DNA from 4 places in the Pseudomonas vesperimontis genome. Region 1 is predicted to be linked to each of the others. Evidence: predicted binding sites of a transcription regulator. Region 1 holds the regulator's gene; each other region holds the start of a gene.
The links. Region 1 encodes FliA, which starts transcription of late flagellar genes. Its sites were predicted from a motif close to CTAAAGTTTNNNNNNNNNNNGCCGNTAA; they were not measured.
Positions count from the first base shown of each region.

Region 1 (4,178 bases):
GCATTAGTGGGTCCTGCCGGCATGGGTAAAACCACCACCTTAGCCAAGCTCGCCGCACGCTATGTACTTAAATACGGTGCGCAACATATTGCCTTGGTCAGTTTGGACAGCTACCGCATCGGTGCGCAGGAGCAACTGAAAACCTTGGGTCGTATTCTTAATGTGCCCGTCACCTTGGTTGATCCAGGCCAGTCCTTGACTCAAGCCCTTGCCCCGCTGGCGCGTAAGCGGGTGGTGCTGATTGATACAGCGGGTCTCCCGGCTAATGATCCAGCGTTGCGTATGCAACTGGAAACCCTGGCCAGTCGAGGCGTTAATGCAAAAAATTATCTGGTTATGGCCTCTACCAGTCAGAGTCAAGTGCTCAAAGCCGCCTACCATAGTTACAAGCGTTGTGGTTTGAGCGGTTGCATTATCACCAAGGCCGATGAGGCCACCAGCTTGGGTGAGGTTTTAGGTCTGGCTATTAGCCAGCGTCTACCGGTAGCCTACCTAACTGATGGGCCACGTATTCCTGATGATCTGCAGATCCCGCGCAGTCATCAATTGGTCAGCCGAGCCGTTGGGCTGCAGGCGACCCAAGAACCGAGCGAGGATACGATGGCGGAGATGTTTGCCGACCTGTACCAGCAGCCCACACAGCGCGTCAGTTAAGCGCCATGCTGTTAGGTGGGACGGTACTTAACCGATCAAGTGGCTCCAGTCGACGTTAGACAAGGTGTTAGAAATTATGGGTATGCATCCCGTACAGGTGATTGCGGTGACCGGCGGCAAGGGTGGCGTCGGTAAGACCAACGTCTCAGTCAATCTGGCGATAGCTCTGGCTGATCTAGGTCGGCGAGTGATGTTGTTGGACGCCGACCTTGGCTTGGCCAACGTCGACGTGTTGTTGGGGCTGACAGCCAAGCGCACTCTGGAAGATGTGATCAGTGGCGAATGTGATCTGCGCGATGTGTTGTTGCAGGGCCCGGGTGGTATCCGCATTGTCCCGGCGGCCTCAGGTATTCAGAGTATGGTGCAGCTGTCGCCTATGCAGCATGCCGGGTTAATCCAAGCGTTTAGTGATATTAGCGACAACCTGGATGTATTGATCATCGACACAGCTGCTGGAATTGGTGATGGCGTCGTCAGCTTCGTGCGTGCAGCGCAGGAAGTGCTGGTGGTCGTGTGTGATGAGCCAACCTCAATTACCGACGCCTACGCCCTGATTAAATTGCTCAACCGCGACCACGGCATGAATCGCTTTCGCGTTTTAGCCAATATGGCTCACAGCCCGCAAGAAGGTCGTAACCTGTTTGCTAAGCTGACTAAAGTCACAGACCGTTTCCTCGATGTTGCCCTGCAATATGTCGGTGCGGTGCCTTACGATGAGTCCGTGCGCAAGGCGGTACAGAAGCAGCGCGCGGTTTACGAAGCCTTCCCGCGCTCCAAGTGCGCGCTGGCGTTTAAAGCCATCGCGCAAAAAGTTGACGCATGGCCGCTACCCGCTAACCCGCGCGGGCATTTGGAATTTTTCGTTGAGCGTTTGGTGCAACAACCGCTCGCAGACGCGGCCCTATGACAGCAGCCTCTGGACTACGTATGTATAGCAAGGCGCAGGCGCAAGACGCACAGCACCAGTTGATCGAGCGCTACGCGCCTCTGGTCAAACGCATTGCCTATCACCTGCTGGCGCGCTTACCGGCCAATGTGCAGGTTGACGATTTGATTCAAGCCGGGATGATCGGCCTACTTGAAGCTTCAAAAAAATACGATTCCAGCAAAGGAGCCAGTTTCGAGACGTTTGTGGGCATCCGCATACGTGGCTCCATGCTTGACGAGGTGCGCAAAGGTGATTGGGCGCCGCGTTCGGTGCACCGTAATAGCCGCATGGTCAGTGACGCGATTAGGAAAGTTGAGGCCAGAACGGGTCGAGACGCTAAAGATCAAGAGGTTGCGGCCGAACTAGAATTGAGTCTTGAAGATTACTACGGCATTCTTGGCGACACGCTAGGCAGCCGCCTATTCAGCTTCGACGACCTGTTGCAGGACGGCGAGCACGGCGCGATGGATGAGGATGCTGGCAGCAATCACCTTGAACCCTCTCGTGATTTGGAAGATCAACGTTTTCAAGCGGCCCTAGCAGATGCCATTGCTGGCTTGCCAGAGCGCGAGCGCCTAGTGTTAGCACTGTATTACGATGAAGAATTAAATCTAAAAGAGATTGGTGCAGTGTTGGGGGTTAGCGAGTCACGAGTAAGCCAGTTACACAGTCAGTGTGCTGCTCGCTTGCGTGCCCGCCTAGCTGAATGGCGTGCCCGCTGAATTGCACGTTAATGCTCGCCGATTTCACGATTAAAGGCGCACACAGGTCGCTGGGTGCGTTTGGGACTGTACGGAGGTCGACTTGGACAAGAACATGAAAATCCTCATCGTTGATGACTTTTCAACGATGCGACGAATCATTAAGAACCTCTTGCGTGATTTGGGGTTTACCAACACCGCCGAAGCGGATGACGGCGTAACGGCGCTGCCGATGCTGCAAAGCGGCAGTTTTGACTTTTTGGTCACGGACTGGAACATGCCTGGCATGACCGGTATCGACTTGCTGCGCGCTGTGCGTGCGGATGATCGCCTAAAAACGCTGCCGGTACTGATGGTCACGGCAGAAGCCAAGCGCGATCAGATCATCGAGGCCGCCCAAGCGGGTGTTAACGGTTATGTAGTTAAGCCGTTCACTGCTCAGGTACTTAAAGAGAAGATTGAGAAAATCTTCGAGCGCGTCAACGGCTGATGTCTGCCATGAGGGTTCTATGGAACATAATGATTCCGCTCAGGGTGATCTTGAGTCGTCCTTGAAACACAGTGCTCGCCAACTGGTAGACAGCCTTGAACGTGGCAACTTTGGTGAAGCGGTACAGCTGATACATGACCTGAACAAGGCGCGCGACCGTGGCTTGTATCATGAGGTCGGCAAGCTGACCCGAGAGCTGCATAACGCCATCGTCAATTTCCAACTCGACCCTCGTATGCCGCATGCTACCGAGGTTTCACAAATCACCGATGCCACTGAACGTTTGAATTACGTGGTGACGATGACCGAGAAAGCGGCTAATCGCACCATGGACTTGGTCGAGCAAAGTACCCCGCTGGTCAATGGTTTTAGCGATGAAGCGCATAGTTTAAGTGCTGACTGGGGGCGATTTATGCGCCGCGAGATGAGCGCTGACAACTTTCGTGAGTTGGCTAAACGGGTTGAGTCGTTTCTCGATCGCAGCGAGCGTGATGGCGCCAAACTGTCGGCCAATCTGAACGACATCATGCTGGCCCAAGATTTTCAGGACTTAACAGGGCAGGTGATTAAACGCGTCACCCAGTTGGTCACTGAAGTTGAAAGTAACCTGCTGAAACTGGTGCTAATGGCCAGCCAAGTGGATCAGTTTGCCGGCATTGAGCACAACCGCGAGATGCTCCGCGCCGAACAAGAAAAACAAAAAGAACCTTCCCATGGTGAAGGTCCGCAGATTCATGCCGATAAGCGTGAAGACGTCGCATCTAATCAAGATGATGTCGACGACCTGCTTTCCAGTCTGGGATTTTAGGAGCACGTCTTATGAGCTTCGGCGCCGATGAAGAAATCCTTCAGGACTTCCTGGTAGAGGCCGGCGAGATTATTGAACTGTTGTCTGAACAGCTTGTAGAGCTGGAAAGTCGACCCGACGATAAGAATCTGCTAAATGCTATTTTCCGCGGTTTTCATACGGTCAAAGGCGGTGCCGGGTTTCTCCAGCTCAATGAGTTGGTGGAATGCTGTCACATCGCAGAAAACGTCTTCGACATCCTGCGCAAGGGTGAGCGACGCGTCGACTCCGCATTGATGGACGTGGTGCTGGAAGCACTGGATGCCGTCACCAGTATGTTCACTGAGGTACGCGAACGTACCAGCCTGACTCCTGCTACCCCTGAGTTACTAGCCGCTTTGGCGCGTATGGCTGAACCAGGCGGCGCCGATGATAGCGCGTTGCCTGACGCGATTGCAGCACCCGAACCTGAGCCAGTCGCTGACGACATAACTGACACTGAGTTCGAGCAGTTACTCGGCTCCCTGGATAATGTGCAGGCGCCGGCGGCCAGCGCGGCCAGTGGCGATGAAATTACCGATGATGAATTTGAATCGTTGCTCGACCAGCTGCATGGTA
Region 1 is NZ_CP149803.1:1,223,935-1,228,112, forward strand. It holds gene flhF (flagellar biosynthesis protein FlhF) at 1-654, shown strand, start outside; gene fleN (flagellar synthesis regulator FleN) at 731-1,561, shown strand; gene fliA (RNA polymerase sigma factor FliA) at 1,558-2,304, shown strand; gene WF513_RS05785 (chemotaxis response regulator CheY) at 2,399-2,773, shown strand; gene WF513_RS05790 (protein phosphatase CheZ) at 2,793-3,581, shown strand; gene WF513_RS05795 (chemotaxis protein CheA) at 3,593-4,178, shown strand, end outside.

Region 2 (4,178 bases), 1.8 Mb from region 1:
AACATTTGGAGCACGTTTACATCAAACTCGGGGTCGAAACCCGCACAGCGGCCACCTCAGTTGCACTCTCAGCGATGGCCGAGCGCGCTTGAACGAGCTTATGGATCGCGAATAAAAAAGCCCTCCAAGGTGGCGGGCTGTATTCAAGTTAAACCTTTATCAGACGCGGAACGCGCTGATCAGCTGTTTCAACTGTGCCACCGAACCAGACAGCTCGCGACTGGCCTGCTCGGTATGGCTGGCACCTTCGGCGGTGCGCTCACCCGCCTGGCTGATCTCAACAATGTTCTGGTCGATATCGTGGGCCACGGCCGTTTGCTCTTCGGCGGCCGTGGCGATTTGCTGGTTCTGGTCAACAATCATGCCGACTGCGCCGAGGATATTCTCCAGCGCCTGCTGCACCTTGTCAGATTCACTCACCGTGTTGTCTGCCATTTTGTGACTGGAACTCATCGACTTAACCGCCGCGCCTACACCGCTTTGCAGCTTAGCGATCATTGCCTCAATCTCTTGGGTGGACTGCTGAGTGCGCTTAGCCAAATTGCGCACCTCATCGGCGACCACGGCAAAACCGCGCCCCTGCTCACCCGCTCGGGCGGCCTCGATGGCAGCGTTTAGCGCCAGCAAGTTGGTCTGCTCGGCAATGCCCTTAATCACATCCAGCACCTGACTGATCGAGGCGCTGTCAGTGGCCAGCTTGTTAATCACCGTCATGGACTGGTCAATTTCCCCAGCTAAACGCTGGATGCTACCCACTTGCAACTCAACCAGTGCGCGGCCGCTGACCGTTTCATCATTAACACTCTGCGCGCTGCTCACCGCCGCGGCAGCACTGCTCGCCACTTCCTGAGCGGTTGCCGACATTTCATTCATGGCCGTGGCCACTTGATCAATCTGCCCGCGCTGGCCCGCTACCGCTTGGTTACTTTCCTCGGAAACCTGCTGCACCCGAACGGCTTGACGCTCAACTTCAACCACCGTCTGACCGACGCGTTCAATCAACTGGTGAATCTTACTCACCGTTTCATTAAAGACTTGGCCCAGCTCGCCCAGTTCATCGCGGCTTTGCGGCTTGAAGCTGACCGTCATGTCGCCGGCAGCCACCTGGTTCATCACCTGACCAAGGCTTTTAAGCGTGGTGCGGATCGACACATAGAAGCCGCCATACAGATAGAGAATCAGCAGAAAAACCACCAACAGAGCCGCTACCAGCAGCGCCATCTGCACGCGGTTCTCTTCCAAACGCACCTGCAATCGCTTATCGAGGTACGCCAGCACAGCGCTATTGAGCTCATAGGTTTGCGCCATTGCCGCACTGACGTCGCTGTAGTACTGCGCCCACGGCATGTCCAGCGTGTCGGCGATTACCACTTTGTCCTCAAACAAGACCGCCATGGTTTTTAACGTATCCAAGCTGCTTGCTGCTTGGCCGGCCAACTCGGTGCGAGCCTGTGGGCTGGCATTGAGCGTGGCTTGCAAACTCAAACCGTACTCGGCGTGGAGCTTTTCCAAGTCCAACAACAGCTCATCAAAAGTGGTGCTGGATGCGGAGTTAAGGAAGCCCTGGCCTAACGAGTAGGCACCGATTGCCCGCCCTTCACTCAGCGCCTCAGTGACCTTCGGCGTGGCCACGCTGATCAGCTCAATCATCTGCCGCACTGAGCCCTGACGGTCTTGGCTCAAACCGGCTTGGCTGGCGATCAGCTTGATAAACACTTGCGAGGAACCCAGCAGTTTTTCCGCTAAGGCGATTTTGCCTTGCACGGACGACTCGTTTTGCACGGCCGCCAGCTCGGCGATCAGTTCATCGCGCTTGGCATTGAACTCATCAACCTGTTCCGCTTCGCGGACCACCGCCGCCATGCCCTGCAGCGAGCTGGCAATGGTTTTGTGAAGGGTCGCCGCGCGCGCATCAAGATCACCCGCCTGACCGGACTGGCCGATCACTGAGTTGATCTCGCTTAAGTCGACAAAGTCTTCAATGTTGCGCCGCAATGTCAGGCTTTCGCCCAGCAGATCAATGCTCTCAAGCGCCGCCTGAGTGCTGACAAATTGTCGGTAGGAGTCTCGTACGAGATAGAAATTGGTGACCAGCATGGGCAGAAAAAACAGCACGCTGATCAAACTGAATTTCATGCCGAAACTAAGGCGATTCATCAGCACAATGGCCGGATACAACACGGTCTTCACAGGACGTCTCCAGTTCTAATTATTGTTGTGCCGGTTTACACGTGGGCCGCACAGCTTGGCAGATGGCACCCTAGGTATACATTACAGCTCGACCTGCGGCATTTGGATTCGCTCGGTAGATAGGCGCAGATTAGCGTGACCAATGTCGCACAACCGCAACCGAGCTCATACTCATGTATACCCCTTATCGACTTCAACCTCTGTAACTTAAGGTTAACTATGCACACACCTCTAAAGCTGGGCATTGATCTGGGTGGCAGCAAAATCGAAATCATCGCCCTCGACAACGGTCGCCAAGTATTACGCCGACGCATGCCGACGCCACAAGGTGATTATCCACAAACCGTCAGCAAGATCGCCGATTTGGTCGAAGCCTGCGAGCGCGAGCTAGGCTGTCGCGGCAGCGTCGGTGTTGGCATCCCCGGCACACGCTCCCCCGACCATGGCCGTATCAAAAACGCCAACTCGCAATGCCTGATTGGCCAAGACTTGCAGGGTGATCTTGAGCAGCGCCTGCAACGCCCCGTGCGCCTAGCCAATGACGCCGATTGCTTTGCCCTTTCAGAGGCCTGTGACGGCGCCGGAGCTGGGGCGGCTAGTGTCTTCGGGGTAATTCTTGGCACCGGCGTCGGTGGCGGACTTGTGGTGAATCGGCAACTGCTCAGCGGCCCGAATGCCATTGCCGGAGAATGGGGGCATAACCCCCTGCCATGGCGGCGCAGCGAGGACGGCCCAGCCCGGCGTTGCTACTGCGGCCAAGATGACTGCATCGAAACCTTTTTAAGCGGCCCGGGCTGGGCCGCGCGCAGTGGCCTTGGCATGGCTGCGAGCGCCTTAGTCAGCGCAGCTGAGGCCGGCAATCCAGCAGCACAACTGGCCTTCACTCGTTATTGCGACCAACTGGCGCGCGGCCTGGCCTCGGTGATTAACCTGATTGACCCGTATGTCATCGTCCTCGGCGGCGGCCTTTCTAACAGCGCCGCGCTTTACGCTGAAGTTGCGCCATTGCTGCCGCGCTATGTCTTCTCCGACAAGGTCAATACACGCCTGTTACAGGCCCAACATGGCGACTCCAGCGGTGTGCGCGGTGCTGCATGGCTATGGAGCGAATAGATCAAATAAGCAGGGTCCACACAGCAAAGCCCGCGTACCAGAACACCGCCGCGCGCACCAACAATTGCCAGAGACCGTCCAAACTGCTGACCCCAGCCTCGCCAATCACCGGCTCGGGTATCTCGCCAGCGGCGCGCGCCGTGTTAGTCACCAACTGCGCGGCGCTGATATCCCAACTGAGCAGCTCATGCAGTAACGTGCGGCTAACCCCAGCAAAGTTACCGACCAAGGCGAAGCTCGCGGCCAACACGCGCACCGGCAACCAGTCGAACCCGTGGCGCACTTGTGCGGCAGCCTCACGCAAAGCAGGCGCAGTGGCATGCTCGCAGGTCAGGGCAATCAGCCGATAGGCCAACGCCGCCAAAGGCCCTAACAGCGCGTACCAAAATATCACCGCAAAAAAGCTCTGGTACGCCTGCCAAACCAAATAGCCCTGCACGCTATGCAGCAATGTGCCTTCGTCATCTGCTTCCAATGCTAAATCGCGTCGGGCAACTAGATACGCCGCCTCAGCATCGCCTCGGCGCCAGCTGTCACGAAACGGCCCAAGCGCGGCGAGCAAATCACCACGACCCAAGCTGTAAATCACCACCAACAGATGCACTGGCAAAACCAGCCAGCCATAAGCCACAGGTTCTAGCAGCTGCAGAATCAGCCCTAACCCTAACAGTGGCAGCAGCACCAGCAGCGCCAACGCCAACCAAGGCCGCTCAGCCCAGCGCGGTTTGCTTTCAGTCGTTGCCAAAAAGCGCAGCCAATGCCCGTCATTTTGAATGCGGTTACGCCAAGCCGAAAACTTTTCGACCCACAGCACCAGCAGTAGCACTAGAAAATTCATTTCAGCTCCTTGTCTTGCTGCAATGCCGCACGTAAAC
Region 2 is NZ_CP149803.1:3,048,745-3,052,922, forward strand. It holds gene WF513_RS14475 (response regulator) at 1-92, shown strand, start outside; gene WF513_RS14480 (methyl-accepting chemotaxis protein) at 160-2,190, opposite strand; gene WF513_RS14485 (ROK family protein) at 2,410-3,303, shown strand; gene ampE (regulatory signaling modulator protein AmpE) at 3,305-4,141, opposite strand; gene ampD (1,6-anhydro-N-acetylmuramyl-L-alanine amidase AmpD) at 4,138-4,178, opposite strand, start outside.
Region 2: the regulator FliA is predicted to act here: its motif matches at 2,375-2,402, upstream of WF513_RS14480 (methyl-accepting chemotaxis protein).

Region 3 (4,178 bases), 1.8 Mb from region 1:
GCAAAATCAGCTCAGGTGCTTGCAGGCGACTGGCCAGCTGGGCAGGCTCGATCAGTAAGGGCAACTCAGCGAAAGCGCTCATGCCGCGTCTCTGTTGATTGGGTGAGCGCCGATTGTAGCGGAAAGCCTAGCGCGCGCGGTTAGCAAAGCTGGCCAGCGCGCGCTCAATGCATTGCACGGTTTTGCCAAAGCCCTGCACGCCGGCATCGCTCAGAGCCATGCCGCCTTGGTCGGTGAAAATCAGCATGACTACACGGTTGTTGCTGGCAATTGAGCGAATCATCAGGTGTTCACTGGGGAACAGGCTCTTAAGCGCGCCGGGCAACAGGGCTGAAAACTGCGCCATATTGGCTGGGCTTAACCTGAGCTGCGCTGGCGCACTGAGCAGGCGACGCAGCACCTGGCTTTGCTGTGGGTCGAGACTGAGGCTGGCGGCTGCTTTATCCAGGCCACTGTATTGTTGGGTGACCAGGCGCGTGTGGTTGCGGTCCGCCAGTAAGATCAGCACACGCTGCATGCCACAGGCCTGGATGGCTTGGTTGGCGCAGGCGGTGAGTTGCAGCACGTTGGTGAAGGCACTGGGTTGTGCCAGTAAGTGCGCGCATTGCTGGCGCCACTCGCTGACGACAGGGGCCTTCGGCGGCTCCACTGCGGTTTTCAGGTGCCGCGCCTGCCATGGCCAGATCAAAGCTTCGGCGGGGTGCCAGAGGCTGCTGTCTGGCTGTTGGCGGGCACTGTTAACAGCGTTCTGGTGCAGTAACTGCTGCACCTGATCGAGTGGCAGTTGCAGGAATAAACCGATCAGGCGCTGCCAGCGCAGGCTATGCCGGCTGTTCCAGGCGTAGTGCGCGGTAATCGCTAAGCCGTTTGCCAGCAAAATCGTGTTGGCTGGCTGGGTCAACCAGCGCCGCAGCTCAGTGTCGGCGTCCAAGTATTGTTGCTGGTGCAGCGGATGTTCATTGTCGCGAGCAATGTGCAGCGCTTTGACCAGCAGGCGCCGATCATTGACCAGCAGGCGATAGCCCTGAGTTACCCACTCAGGCAACCGCCACTGCTCGCTGAGGGCTAGACACAGTGTCAACAACGGCACGCCCAATAACTCGCGCTCGACCTTGGCTGCCGCTTCACCCTTGACCAATACCCGCTGCTCCCATGCCTCGAACAGCTCAGGATGGGCCGCGAGCAGGGCCCAGATCGGTGCTAGGAATAGTTGGCTGCCCCAGTGCACTTCCTGCCACAAACGGGCTAAGCGACCTCCGAACAGGCCATTGGCTTGGTGGCTGGCATGCTGGCTGATCAGTTGGATTTGTCGCAGTGCCTCAGGCAGTTCTTGCTCGGGCAGGGCAGGCATGCGGTTGAGCAGCGCTTCAGTGCGTTTGATGCCGATGCGGCTGATGGCGGCTTCGAGGTTTTCGGTTTGTTCGCTGAGGCCACTGCTCTTGTGATTGGCTTCACGCAGCACGCTAAGAGCAAGGGCTGGGCAACCTCGCATCAACTCTGCCAGCTCGCGCATCGAGCGATTGCTGTCCGCCAGGGCGTGCCGCAGCTTTTGCAGGCTGTCGAGTGAGGCAGGCAATAGCTGGTTGTCTAGCTGCTTGAGCCAGGCACTCAGGGTACGCGGATAGGGAATGGGCTTTTGCATGCGGGTTGAGACAAGCTGGCTTTTGACCTTAACTGGCTATAGTCTCGCGCAAAACTCCCGATAAATAGAAGGGTTGTTTTGCGCAACACCTTTTTACCCTCTCTGGCTAGCCTCTTTATATGATTAAAATCATCGGAATTATTGTCGTTTTCGCCTCTGTATTGGGGGGGTTTATCCTCTCCGGCGGTAAGTTTATGGCGCTGGTCCATCCCTTCGAAATTCTCATTATCGGCGGCGCCGCATTGGGTGCATTTTTGCAGGCCAACCCCGGCAGCGCCTTTATGCATGTATTCAAAAAGTCGCTGAGCATGTTCAGCTCGCGTTTTACCCACGCCTACTACCTTGAAGTGCTCAAGCTGCTTTATGAGATTCTTAACAAAAGCCGCCGCGAAGGCATGATGGCCATCGAGGCTGACGTGGAAGACCCGCCGGCCAGCCCAATTTTCAGCAAGTACCCCGGCATCCTCAAAGATAAGCAGATGACCGCTTTCATCTGTGATTACCTGCGCATCATGTCGTCCGGCAACATGGCTCCGCATGAACTGGAAGGCTTGTTTGACATGGAAATCGCCAGTCTTAAGGAAGACATTGAGCACCCAGCCCATGCTGTCGCCAAAGTAGCCGACGGTATGCCGGCGATGGGTATCGTGGCGGCGGTGTTGGGTATCGTGATTACCATGTCGATTCTCGCGACGGCTGACAACGCTGAGATTGGGCAAAAGGTGGGTACCGCTCTGGTCGGTACATTCTTCGGTATTTTGGCCTCCTACGGTTTCTTCGGTCCTCTGGCTGCGGCGCTTGAGCACGATGCCAAAGAGGAGTTAAACGTGTACGAAGCGATCAAGGCCGGCTTGGTGGCTTCGGCTTCAGGCATGCCGCCATCATTGGCGGTCGAGTTCTCCCGCAAGGTGCTGTACCCGGCGCATCGGCCAAGCTTTGCTGAGCTTGAACAAGCAATGCGTGGGAGCTAAGACGGCGCATGGAGAATAACCAGCCGATAATCGTCAAGCGCATCAAGAAGGTTGCCGGTGGCCATCACGGTGGCGCTTGGAAAATCGCTTTCGCTGACTTTGCCACGGCAATGATGGCGTTCTTTCTGGTGATGTGGCTGATGACAACGGCCACTCCCGAGCAAAAGAAGCTGATTTCGGGTTACTTCCAAGACCCCGTAGGTTTTTCGGAAAGCGCCAGCCCGTATGTGATTGACTTGGGCGGCACGCCAACGCCTGCGCCGGACCGCACCCTCAACGATGTGCCGCAGGATGAGAAAACCCCAGCTGAGGATGTGCAGGCTGAGGTTGATAAGTTGCAGGCTGAATCGGTAGCCGAAGAAGTTGAGCGCGAGCGCTTAGAGCTGCTGCTGCAAGAGCTGCAGAACAAGGTTGAGGAAAACCCTCAGCTGCAGAATTTTAAAGACCAGATCCTCTTCGAAATTACTCAAGATGGGCTGCGTATCCAAATTATGGATGCTGAGAACCGTCCCATGTTTGCCTCGGGTAGCGGGGAATTACGGCCTTATTTCGAGGATATTCTGCTGGCGCTGACGGACACCATTTCCGCCGTGCCAAACAAAATCAGCCTCAGCGGGCACACCGACGCTTCGCCTTTTGTCGGGCGAGGCGGCTACGGTAACTGGGAGCTGTCGTCTGATCGGGCTAATGCGGCGCGGCGTGTACTGATCGCCGGCGGGTACAGCGACGAGCAAGTCGCGCGGGTGGTGGGGTATGCATCGTCGGCGCTGTTTGATCGGGAAGACCCACTTAACCCCATTAATCGACGTATCGACATCGTGGTGCTGACCAAGAAGGCTCAGCGCGCGATCGAAGGCGATACCGGCACAGGCGCACCGGCAGAGCCTGGCGTAACGCCTGTTGCACCTGATGCTGGCGCACCCGCACCCGCACCCGCACCCGCTGCTGAGCCGTTATTGGACGGCCAATTACGTGAGCGACTGAATATATTCGAGGAAGGCGTGCTGCAATTCGATCAGCCCGCCGAGTGAGGGCTGAGGTAAACAAGGCCGCGATGTGTCGCGGCCTTGTTGTTGATGGCCTGCCATCCTGCGGGCCGTCGCGGCGCGACGTTAGAAATCGCTCCGGCGATTTTTTCAGTACTGGATTTCTGGCAGGCTGGCCAAGATTTGCCGGTAACTGGCCATGCGCTGCGGATGTAAACGGCCGTCTTCCAAGGCCTTGAGCAGGGCGCAGCCTGGCTCACGGTCATGTTTGCAGTCGCGGAAGCGGCATTGGCCGATCAGTTCATGGAACTCGATAAACCCAGCCTCAACATCATCGCGGCTGACATGCACCAGGCCGAATTCGCGGATGCCGGGTGAGTCAATCAGCTCGCCGCCACCGGGGAAGTGAAACAGCCGGGCGGTGGTGGTGGTGTGAGTGCCCAAGCCAGACTGCTCTGAAAGCGGGCCAACGCGGATGTCGACATCGGGCAGCAGGCTGTTAACCAGCGATGATTTGCCAACCCCAGACTGCCCCACAAACACACTGACGTGACCGTCAAGCTGCTGTTTGAGCTGCTC
Region 3 is NZ_CP149803.1:3,199,885-3,204,062, reverse strand. It holds gene WF513_RS15165 (rhodanese-like domain-containing protein) at 1-82, opposite strand, end outside; gene WF513_RS15160 (HDOD domain-containing protein) at 128-1,642, opposite strand; gene motA (flagellar motor stator protein MotA) at 1,762-2,613, shown strand; gene motB (flagellar motor protein MotB) at 2,622-3,644, shown strand; gene rsgA (small ribosomal subunit biogenesis GTPase RsgA) at 3,750-4,178, opposite strand, start outside.
Region 3: the regulator FliA is predicted to act here: its motif matches at 1,679-1,706, upstream of motA (flagellar motor stator protein MotA).

Region 4 (4,178 bases), 300 kb from region 1:
ATGCAGCAAGCCCTGGCCACTGTTGATACGCCCATCGACTACCTGAACACGCACGGCACCTCGACGCCGGTGGGCGATTTAGCAGAAAGTCGTGCCGTGCGCGAAGTGTTTGGTGCCAAAGCGCCAGCCATCAGCTCAACCAAGAGCCTGTCTGGTCACTCGCTTGGCGCGGCTGGGGTGCAGGAAGCGATCTATTGCATGTTGATGATGGAAGGTAACTTTATCGCCGGCTCGGTCAACATCGATGAAATTGACCCAGAAATAGCCGACCTGCCAATCCAGCGCAGCACCGTCGAGAACGCCCAACTCGACACCGTGATGAGCAACAGCTTTGGCTTCGGCGGCACCAACGCAACCTTAGTACTCAAGCGCTGGGCGGGTAAATAAACCAACGCTTGTTTTGCATGTAAAAAGGCCACCGTGAGGTGGCCTTTTTCGTTGGTGGTGCGGCAAGCATTTTTGCTACCGCTTGCGTGGCGTGAGTCAGTGACGACACCGTAGGTAGATAAAGCACCCTGAACTGACGGGTTACGACGCAGCCAGATGTGCATCAGTCGACAACACATCTGCTGACGCCTAGCCCACCCCGATCCCAAGGTCGGCATTAGGCGGGTAAGCCAAGATCAAATCGAGAAGCGCGCCACCAACGCCGTTAGGTCAACGGCGAGACGTGACAGCTCCTGGCTGGCGGCCGAGGTTTGGTTGGCCCCAGCAGATGACTGCATCGACAGGTCGCGGATGTTGACCAAGTTGCGGTCCACTTCACGTGCCACCTGGGCTTGTTCTTCTGCTGCGCTGGCAATCACCAGGTTACGCTCGTTGATCTGTGAAATAGCCACTGCGATTTCATCCAGCGCCTGCCCGGCGGCCTTGGCTACATCCAGGGTCGAACGCGCTCGGCTGTTGCTGTTTTGCATGGCGTTTACGGCTCTATCAGTACCCTGCTGAATGCCGCCGACCATCTGTTCAATTTCCTGAGTTGATTGCTGGGTACGGTGTGCCAGCGCTCGAACTTCATCCGCCACCACAGCAAAACCCCGCCCAGCATCACCTGCGCGCGCGGCTTCAATCGCGGCGTTGAGCGCTAATAAGTTGGTTTGTTCGGCAATCGAGCGAATCACATCCAAGACTTTGCTGATATCACGCACCTTACCTGCCAGTTGTTCAACCTCGGAGGCAGTGCTGGTGACGTCTTCAGCCAAGGAACTGATTGAATCAACGGTCTGGCGCACTTGCTCGCGGCCATGCTGCGCGGTGCGGTTGGACTCTTTAGACGCCTCAGAGGTGCTGACGGCATTGCGCGCTACTTCTTCTGATGCACTGGTCATCTCATTGACAGCGGTAGCAGCCTGCTCGATTTCATCGTTCTGCTGGTGCAAACCACGGGTGGAGTCCTCTGTCACCGCACTCAGCTCCTCAGAGGCGGAGGCCAGTTGCGTTGAAGAGTCGGCAATACCCTGAATGGTGCTGCGCAGACTCTGTTGCATGGTTTTTAGCGCACCCAACAAGCGCGCCGGTTCATCGCTGCCTTGCACCTCAATTGATTGAGTGAGGTTACCGCTCGCCACCACTTCGGCCACCCGCACCGCTTCAGCCAGCGGTGCGACGATGCTGCGGGTCAGCAGCATCGCCAGAATCACGGTTAGGCCCAGCGCCAAAGCTATAACGGCAATCACCCACAAGCGCGCGCTGACAAACACCTGGTTAGACTTTTCCACCGCAGCGGTGGCGCCAATTTGGTTAATTCCCGCAAGCTCAATTAACGTCTTGGTCATGCTGTCGGCGTGGCCATTAAGCGCACCGTTAGCTATCGCCAAAGCTGCATCCAAATCGTTCTGGCGGACCGCCTGTACAATCTGCCGCTGCTCGCGTAGATAATTACCTTCCGCCTGGGTGAAACGCTGATAGCTCGCTTTTTCTTCAGGCGAAGAAATATATTTCTCATAATTATCTTTTGACTTAGCCAAGGCGCCATAGAGATCTTCAATCTTAGACAAATTAGCCGTAGCCATGCTTTCATCAGTATTGAGCATTAAACGCAGGGTCATTGCTCGAAGGCGCAGCACATCCTGGCTTAGTTCGCCCACACCTATAATGCTAGGCAGCCATTTACTTTTAACTTTATCGGCCTGCGTGTTCATTTCAGCCATTTGCAGCAGCGAAAAGCTGCCAAGCAATAGCACCAGCAGGGCTACCAAACCAAAGCCGAGCGTCGCTCTGGGTGCAATGTTAAGGTTTCTGAGTGTCATGGATGGCAGCCCTACAAAGTTTATGGTTATTAGTTGTTTAGTTGATGGGTTCAGTGCTGGCCTTAAGTAACACGGCTCTAAGTACGCTATCGACTGTGCGGTGTGATTCTTGAAGCTTTGCATATAAAAAACCCGAGCCAGGCTCGGGTTGGTAGTTGTAACTGACCCTACATCAGCGCACGGTAAAACGCTGCTCAACCAGCTTGCGGTCATCTTGAAACACCATAAAGTGCCATTCGCCAGGCACCACTTCATGCGCTTCAGTAAATTCAAAGGCCATGACTTCTTTCGCCGCATCAGTGACCAGCTTTTGCGTGACGACAAATTTGTCATGGCGTTTGCCGTCTGGGGTGACCACGCCTGGCGTGAGGTAGAGCAGAGTCAGCGGCGAGTCGCCTACCATTTTGCCCGCAAGGCTATAACGCAGACCAAATTTACTGCCCAGCTTGGCCGGGATCACCGCGCCCGACTCGATGACCTGATTGTTGCGGGCTAGCACCCGCTCACCGGCCTGAAAGTCTTGATAATCGTTGACGAAAATGCCGTATTCGACCGGGCCTTCTAGCTGAACGTCGGCCAGCGCCAAGCTGCTGCTCAATACAAGTGCAATGACACTACTTAAAGCAATGGGGTGCATGTTGCGCTCCTTTTTAGATGAGCGCGAGCCTATGACATCGGTGTGACAAGGCGATGACACGCTCACTCTGCGAGCTCGGCCTGCACCTTACGTGGCAGCACGGCGAGGAAATTATCGCGCGCCACCTGCTGGGCGACATCCTCAGGTAGGGCGTCGAGAAACGGCTTAAAGCCCGTCATATTTTCGGCCAAGCCATTAAAGCGGCCAACCACATCAGAACCCAACATAAACCGCGCCGGGTAGCTGCTGACCAATTTTACCCAAGCCGGATCAGGCTTACCCTCGGCATCCAGCAGGTAAGGCTGGAGCAGGGTCCAAGACAGGTCGATATACAGATTGGGATACTGCTCGATCATTCGCTGCAGCGTCGGCAAGAGAAATTTCAATTTTTGCTGATGCCGATGAATTTCCATGCTGGTGCCAGCATGCGCCCAGATAAAACGCACATGTGGATGGTTGCGCAGTGGGTCTTCAATTTCCTGCAAGTACAGCGGGTTGCGCTCACGCTTAGAGGTGATGTTGGAATGCAGCATCACCGGCAGGTCATACTCGGCGGCCAGATGAAAAACACGCGCCAGTGCCTCGTTATTGGCACGCGGGGTATCGCCATTGATGAGCGCGGTGAGGTCATCGTGGCGGGTAAATACCTCACCTATGCCCTGCCAAAGCCCGGGGTCAAGTTCGAGCATGCGACGGATGTGCGCGTCGGCATTCTTATCATTCGGGTTAAAGCCTGATAAAAACGGGTGCAGTCGCTTGCGCTGCTCGGCTGGCACTTGCTTGTAAGCATGTGCCACCAGCACATCAGTGGCGCTGTACCAATAGGCGTCAGCATCGTCGCCGGCGTAGTAACGTGGCCGCTTGGGCTCATCTTCATGCCACTTCTTCGCCACCGGAATACCAGAGAGCATCACATGCTCGATGTTACCGGCGGCCATTTGCTCAAACAGCTCGGTCATGCCGGCGCTTTCCTGAAAGAAATCGACGTAGTGCAGGTGGGCATCGCTGTAACGATACTCCCGGGCCTGGGCGCACTGAGCGGTGAGGCCTAGGATCAAGGCGAAACTGATTCGTAGGGCATGCAAGTGGGTGTCCTCCTGACAGACTAAGCACATAGACTCCACGTATTAAACGCAAGTTCATCCCGCTTTGTCCTCCAGCTGGCAACTCACGAGCCGAGTTACAGCTATCGCACCGCCGGCTGCACGCTGGCGGAGAAGTTTTGTTTCACTGCCAAGACATCCAAACAGCACGTGCTCGGGTATAACCTTCGGCACGCTCACACATTCAGG
Region 4 is NZ_CP149803.1:1,523,455-1,527,632, reverse strand. It holds gene fabB (beta-ketoacyl-ACP synthase I) at 1-387, shown strand, start outside; gene WF513_RS07320 (methyl-accepting chemotaxis protein) at 624-2,249, opposite strand; gene WF513_RS07315 (DUF3859 domain-containing protein) at 2,422-2,886, opposite strand; gene WF513_RS07310 (amidohydrolase family protein) at 2,949-3,971, opposite strand.
Region 4: the regulator FliA is predicted to act here: its motif matches at 2,336-2,363, upstream of WF513_RS07320 (methyl-accepting chemotaxis protein).